3 regions of the Streptomyces sp. NPDC051776 genome follow, and region 1 is predicted to be linked to each of the others. Evidence: riboswitches for the same ligand, from Rfam matches in the RefSeq annotation. Region 1 holds a riboswitch; each other region holds the start of a gene.
The links. Region 1 has a riboswitch for cobalamin ahead of AB0M26_RS25590 (cobalamin biosynthesis protein). Riboswitches for the same ligand answer to the same signal wherever they lie in the genome.
Positions count from the first base shown of each region.

Region 1 (2,253 bases):
GGCGTGTCACAAAGGAGTTCAGGGACATGTTCTGTGCCTTGAAGGGCGCGACGGACACGCCCTTGCGAGCCAGCCACCTGCAGATGCCCGCCGTGACGACGCTCTTGCCCGCGTCCGATGTCGTCCCTGCGACCAGCAGGCCCCCGCCCCGTGCTCGCGTCATACCGATCCCTTCCCCGTGGCCACGGTGCCCCGTACGCCGCGCCGCCCGGCCCCGTCCGGCCGCCCTCGCCGGCCCGTCCAGGGGCCGCGGTGCGACACCGTACGTGCCGTACCCACCGCACGCCCCGATCGGTCGTCCGGCGCGCACAGCGCCCCCCACGCCAGGCGCGCGCCCGCGCACGCCACGAGCGCGAGGACGTTCACGCGCCGGGAGAGCCGTACGGCCCGCTCGATATCGCCCACGGACACGGGGCGGTTGCCCTCGCCCAGCACGGGCCGGTGCTCCACATGCCCGCCGTACGCCAGGGTTCCGCCGAGCCGAACGCCCAGCGCCCCGGCGAACGCGGCCTCCACCGGCCCCGCGTTGGGGCTCGGATGCCTGCGGGCGTCGCGGCGCAGGACGCGCAGGGCGCCGCGCGGATCCGGACCCGCCAGGGCCGCAAGGGCCGCGGTGAGCCGCGAGCCGGGGAAGCCCACGACGTCGTCGAGGCGGGCCGAGGCCCAGCCGAACCGCACATGACGGGGCGACTTGTGGCCGACCATCGCATCAAGGGTGTTGACCGCCCGGAAGCCCACGAGGCCCGGAACGCCCGCGGCGGCCCCCCATACGAGGGCGCCCACGACGGCGTCCGAGGTGTTCTCGGCGACCGACTCCACGACGGCCCGCGCAATCTGCCGCTCGTCCAGGGCCTGTGGGTCCCGGCCGCACAGATGCGGCAGCCGCTCGCGGGCCGCCTCCATGTCGCCCGCCGCCAGGGCAGCGCCGACGGCCCGCGCCTCACGGCGGAGCGAGGTGCCGCCCAAAACCGACCAGGTCGCGGCAGCGGTCAGGGCGGCGGCCGCGGCGGGGGAGCGGCGCACGGCACGGGACAGCCCGGCCGCCGCGGCGGCGGCACCGCCCGCGCACACCGCCGCGTACAGGGCGCCGTGTCCGCGGTGGTCGCGCCACAGGCGGCGTTCGGCGGCGGACGCGGCGCGCCCGAAGGCGGCTACGGGATGGGCGCGCCGGGGGTCGCCGGCGATCAGGTCGGCGGCGAAGCCCAGTGCGGCGCCGTACGCGAAGGAGGCGTGTTCGGCACGCATCGGATCAGAACGCCGTCGTGCCTTTGAGGGAACGGGCGCTGCGGGAACACGGCACAGGGGCTCTGGACGTACGACGGCGGCCGGGCATGGCGACATGTCCTCACTCAGGGTCCGCGCCCTGGCTCGACGTGACCGGCGGTGGGAGTCTCCTGGCTCCCCGGATCGGCGCTTCCCCTGGGCCTTCCAACCCGCCGCTGCGGGCCGTGACTTCTGGGGTGGGGGAGCGCTCCCCGGTGACAGTGGCGGGACCGCGCCGGATTCGCACCGGCTTCCTCCCCTGCCGCCGTTTGGCTCTGGCAGTCCACCACGGCCCGCGAACACCCGTCAACTTGCGCATGACCTGCGAGATGACCGCCACACGAGCGCGGCCCGGGAACGGCAGTGCCGTTCCCGGGCCGCGGGAGTGACCGGTGTGCCGCCGCGTGCGGCGGACGGGTCGTCAGGCGACGATCAGATACAGGCCGTAGGCGACGGCGGCCGCGCACAGCCCGTAGCAGGCGTACGCGCCGATCCGCGCCGGCAGGCTCGGCGACCCGGTCGCCGCGACCGTGCCGTCCGGCTGCGTCTCGGCCTTCCGGGAACTGCCGACGATGCCGAACGTGAACAGGCCCACGATGCTGACGGTGACCAGCAGGCTGACGCCGAAGACCTGGCCGAGTGCTGTCCAGTCGATGTCCATGCGGTTGCTTCCTTCTTGCTTACTGCTGTCGACTCACGTGCCGGCCCGGGCCGGCACTCAGACCGATACCTTGGAGCCGCTGGACGACCGGGGCTCGGCGACCTTGGCGCCCTCACCGGTCTCCGGCTGCTCCGCTGCGCCCGAGCCAGGACCGCGCAGCGGCGGCGGGGCGACGGACCGGATGGCTGCGGTGATGACCCCGACCGGCTCCTCGGGGATCTCGTTGTCGTTGACGTTGGTGTGGTCGACCGGCCGGCGCCGGGAGGCGACCCAGATCGCTGTACAGGCGAGGAGCGCCAGTACGGCCACGGCGGTGACCCCGGCGGTGC
Region 1 is NZ_JBFAYQ010000042.1:31,527-33,779, forward strand. It holds gene AB0M26_RS25585 (cobyric acid synthase) at 1-163, opposite strand, end outside; gene AB0M26_RS25590 (cobalamin biosynthesis protein) at 160-1,245, opposite strand; cobalamin riboswitch at 1,388-1,520, opposite strand; gene AB0M26_RS25595 (hypothetical protein) at 1,685-1,924, opposite strand; gene AB0M26_RS25600 (inorganic phosphate transporter) at 1,982-2,253, opposite strand, start outside.

Region 2 (2,253 bases), on a different contig from region 1:
GAACGGCACGATGCCGTTGGAGTGCCCGTTGGTGCCCCGGATCAGCGAGCCCCGGGAGCGGATACGGCTGTACGGCAGCCCGATGCCGCCCGCGTGCTTGGAGAGCCGGGCGACCTGGTGGTAGCGGTCGTAGATCGAGTCGAGCTCGTCCAGCGGGGAGTCCAGCAGATAGCAGGAGGACATCTGCGGGTGACGGGTGCCGGAGTTGAACAGCGTGGGCGAGCTGGGGAGGTAGTCCAGCCGGCTCATCAGGCCGTAGAGCGCGGCCACTTCGCCGATCGCGCGCTCGGAGCCGTCCTCCGCCAGCCCGCAGGCCACGCGCAGCATGAAGTGCTGCGGGGTCTCGATGACCTGACGGGTCAGGGGGTGGCGCAACAGGTAGCGGCTGTGCAGGGTGCGCAGTCCGAAGTAGCCGAACCGGTCGTCGGCGCCGCCCGCGAGCGCGGCATCCACCAAGGCGTCGAGGCGGGCGGCGTGGGCGCGTACGAACTCCGCGGTCCCGTCGGCGATCAGGCCCTCGCGGTGGCCGGTTGCGACCGAGGCGGAGAAGGAGCGAGCGCCCTGGCCCGCGGCCTCCTCCGCGATGGCCCGGGTGAGCAGGCGGGCGGCGAGCCGGGAGTACTCGGGGTCCTCGGAGATCAGACCGGCGGCCGCCTCGGTGGCCAGCTCCCGCAACTCCGCCTCGCCGGAGCCCGCGTGACGGCCCCGCAGGGCGGCGGCAGCGACCCGGTGGGCGTCGGTCGCGGGCAGGTCTGCGGTGAGCTCGGTCAGGGTGCGCAGCAGCGCGGCGCCGAGGGCGTCGGCGCTGTCCACGGACGTACCGCGGTCGACGGGCGCGGTGGTCTCCGCGACGGTGGCGGGCTCCGGTACGGACTCGCGTGACGCGGGATCTGCGGGCGCGACGGTCACGTGGTTCTCCCTCGCTCGGCTGGGGGCCGCGAGGAACGGTGTGCCCACGGGCGCGCGCGAACCCACCCCCCGTCAGGGCGCAGCACAGCGCTCGTCCCGCAGGCCCAACCCACGAGGCCCGGACGTGTCGTGGCCCGGTTCGGTCGAGCCGGGCGCTGCCGGCAGGTTTTCGGACTCGGAAGGCGCACATGCGCATATCCAGACCGTTGCGGGACAGTTCCGGATTCCCACCGGATTCCCCTGCTGCGGCAACGGGGACGAGCATACATCTAGTGGCGCCGTGCGCATGCACCCCCACATGTTGTGTCATGTGCTCAAAGGATCGCGGTGCTGGGCGGGTTGAGCAGGGGCCCCGGAGCCCTGGATCCGGGCCTGGAGGCGCCCGTGGCCCTTCACGGACGTGCCGCGGCGCTGGCCGGATCCGGGTGCCCGGAGGGGGCCTCAGGAAGTGTGGAGGAGGGCGGTGACACTTCTCACTTCAGGGGTGTGCGCAATTCCGCGGCGCGCCACGAGACTTCGCGCCCCGCGCCGGACCATGCGCCCGGCCGTCTCGCGCCGGACTACGCGCTGGCCCCCGTACCACGCGCCCGGCCGTCTCGCGCCGGACTACGCGCTGGCCCCCGGACCACGCGCCCGGCCGTCTCGCGCCGGACTACGCAGCGGCCCCCGGACCACGCGCCCGGCCGTCTCGTGCCGGACCACGCACCGGCCCCCGTACCACGCGCCCGACCCGCGCGCACCGTGGCCGCCACGTCCCTCACCGAGGCCCGCGCATGCCGCGTGCCGACCGCCGCACCTCACGGTGGCGGGCACGGCAGCGGGCCGCCGCCCCCGAGTGAAGGGGGCGACGGCCCGTACCCCGGCGCCACCGCCGGTCAGTCGTGCCTCAGCAGCAGCGGAAGCCGTTTCTGGGGTCGCCCTCGCGCGCGTCGGTCCGCTGCCGCTCGAACTCCCTGCGGCTGAGCACCTCCGCCTCCGGATCGTGGGCCCGCGCGTGGGCGACGTACCGGTCGTACGTGGCCTCGCCCGATGCCTCGCGCCAGAACCAGCGGATCCTCGATGCCGCCCTGCGGATGCCGGCCGCCGTGCTCATGGCCGGGGCTCCGCCGTCCGGCCGCTGTCCTCCGCCTCGCCGGCCCCGGCTCCGACGCCGGCCGCGACCAGCTCCGCCTTCTCCTCCTTGGTGGCGAACAGGCCTGCGGGAGCGACGATCCTGGACTCCTCGTACGGCACCTCCTGGAGCTGCGCGCTCTGCGGATCGCGGATCGCCTTGAAGCACACCCGGGCCGCGTCGGCGATCACCGCGATGATGAGCAGCGCGAACAGGGCGGCGAGCACACCGTC
Region 2 is NZ_JBFAYQ010000049.1:15,626-17,878, reverse strand. It holds gene AB0M26_RS27120 (ribonucleoside-diphosphate reductase subunit alpha) at 1-909, opposite strand, end outside; cobalamin riboswitch at 1,052-1,181, opposite strand; gene AB0M26_RS27115 (YbdD/YjiX family protein) at 1,796-2,002, opposite strand; gene AB0M26_RS27110 (carbon starvation CstA family protein) at 1,999-2,253, opposite strand, start outside.
Region 2: another riboswitch for cobalamin. It lies ahead of AB0M26_RS27120 (ribonucleoside-diphosphate reductase subunit alpha); the one in region 1 lies ahead of AB0M26_RS25590 (cobalamin biosynthesis protein).

Region 3 (2,253 bases), on a different contig from region 1:
CCGACGTCGTACTGGAGCGGCGAGGGTGTGGGGCATGGACGACACCACGCTCACCTTCATCATCCAGACGGGCCTGGTCCTCACGCTCGCACTCGTCGTCACTCTCCCAGCGCTCCTCGGCGCGCGACGCGAACGCCGCATCGACGCCCAATTGCGGGACGCGGAGCGGGAGGACGACGTTCTCGTGCAGTACGGCCGCGCACGCCCATCACGGGACGAGCCCGGCCACCCGCCTGTGATCACCCCGCCCGTGGTCGCGCCGCCCATGGCCGCCCCGAAGGAGGCCGCGGCGCCCGTGACCTCCCCGCGCCTGACCTGCCCGCCCGTGGCCGCCCCGCACATGCCACCATGCGCGTGACTGCCTGCCCGCCGGCAGCCGACCGTCGCCTGCGGCGAAGCGTGCGACGTCGCCGACTCCGCGTCCCTGCTCGAGAACTCCGAGCTGCGGGCCGAGCGTGCCGTCCCGCGCAAGCTCGACAGCATCGCGGCCGCCCACCTGGAACGGCGCGAAGGCAGGTTCCACAGGGGACCATGACGACCTCGAGCGGGTCATCCGCATCGAGGAGACACTTCGGAGGCGCACGCCGCCAGGGCCCGCAGCAGCACCCGCGGACTGCCGGATACGAACAGCGAGTTGGCCGGATCCCCGTACGCCCCCGAACGGTCACTGCGGCCTCGGCCGCTGCGTCGTCGAGCGGTAGCGCCGTCAAGAGGTGCGCCGTCGAACAGCGCGGCGTCCTCTGCGATGATGTCCCCTTGAACCAGGCGACTGCGGAACGAGGAAGCCGGTGCGAATCCGGCGCGGTCCCGCCACTGTGATCGGTGAGCGGATCCCGAACAGGCCACGACCCGCGTGCGGGTGGGAAGGCCGGGACGAGCGACGACCCGAGAGCCAGGAGACTCCCGCGGTCGCCTCCTCGGAAGAGCTGGGGCGGATCTCCCCAGGAGGAGGTTGTTGCGCCAATGCCCATGGAGCCGTCACCGGTTGCCGAAGCGTCACCTGTCGCGAAGCCGACGCCGGTCGCGGATGCGTCACCCTTCCCCGAGCCACCGTTGCTCTCGGACCCGCCACCGGCCGCCCCGGCGCCCTGCCGCATCGTGGTCTGCCGTGACTGCTGCTGCGGCAGCCCCAAGGTCACCGGTGTCGACCACGCGGAGCAGACGACCCGGCTCGCCGAGGCCGCGCCCGTACGGGTCTCCGCGTGCCTGGACGTCTGCGAACGGGCCAACGTGGTGGTCGTGCAGCCCTCGGCGGCGGCCCGCGCCGCCGGCGCCCGGCCCGTCTGGCTCGGCCTGGTCAACGATCCGGACGCGACCGAGGACATCGTCAGCTGGGTGCGCGCCGGAGGCCCCGGCATCGCGGCGCAGCCGGACATCCTGGAGTTGTACGCTTTCCCGCCGCCACGCCGTACGCGGACCGCAACGCCGGCCGACACGAACTGACCCTCGGCGGGCGGCAGTCGGGATCGCGCCGTACGACGCTCCCCGCCGAGCCCGTCACCGTCCCCGCTGCCGAACTCCCTTCCTGCCGCGGCGTGAGTAGCCGGTAGCCCGGGGTGGACGCCGCAACGCCGCCCGCATCCGAAAGCCCGTCACCGCCCCGGCGACCGCGCACGCGAGCCCCGCCATCGCGACGACGATCGTCGGGCCCGTACACGAAGCTGGGCGCGCCGGTGCCGGTGTCGCTTCACCGGTGGCGCCGCCGGAGGTAGGCGCCCGCCGCGCCTGCGGCGGCGAGGGCGAAGGCCGCCGCGACCGCGATCGGGATCACGGGGAAGCCTCCGGAGTCGCCCGCGGCCGAGGCGGGCTGCGCCGCCGGTTCGGTGCCGGACGGGGCGGACCTGTCCGAGGGCCGGTCAGCCGGCGTGCGCGCGGCACCATCGTCCGGCTTCCGCTGCTTCTCCTTCTGTCGGCCCGAATGCCGTCCGGACCGGTCTCCGTCCGACGCGCCGGCTCCCGTACCGCTGCCCGCGCCCGTCCCCGAACTGCCCGCGGTGAGCACGACGTCGGAGCAGGAGTAGTACGTGTCGGGAGTGTCGGTGTTGCGCCACACCGTGTACATGAGATGGCGCCCGGTGCGTCCGGCGGGCAATGTGCCCTTGAGGCGGTAGGCGCCGTCGCGGAGTACCGGGTCCTTGGCCGTGAGGAACGGCTCGGCATCCAGGTCGTCCCATGTCAGCGGCTTCTTCGGGTCGTAACCGGCCTTGGTGAGATAGACGCTGAAGGTGCCTTTGTGGGGGATGGTCGACGCGT
Region 3 is NZ_JBFAYQ010000014.1:137,255-139,507, forward strand. It holds gene AB0M26_RS14355 (hypothetical protein) at 35-358, shown strand; cobalamin riboswitch at 740-924, shown strand; gene AB0M26_RS14360 (hypothetical protein) at 964-1,443, shown strand; gene AB0M26_RS14365 (lytic polysaccharide monooxygenase) at 1,688-2,253, opposite strand, start outside.
Region 3: another riboswitch for cobalamin. It lies ahead of AB0M26_RS14360 (hypothetical protein); the one in region 1 lies ahead of AB0M26_RS25590 (cobalamin biosynthesis protein).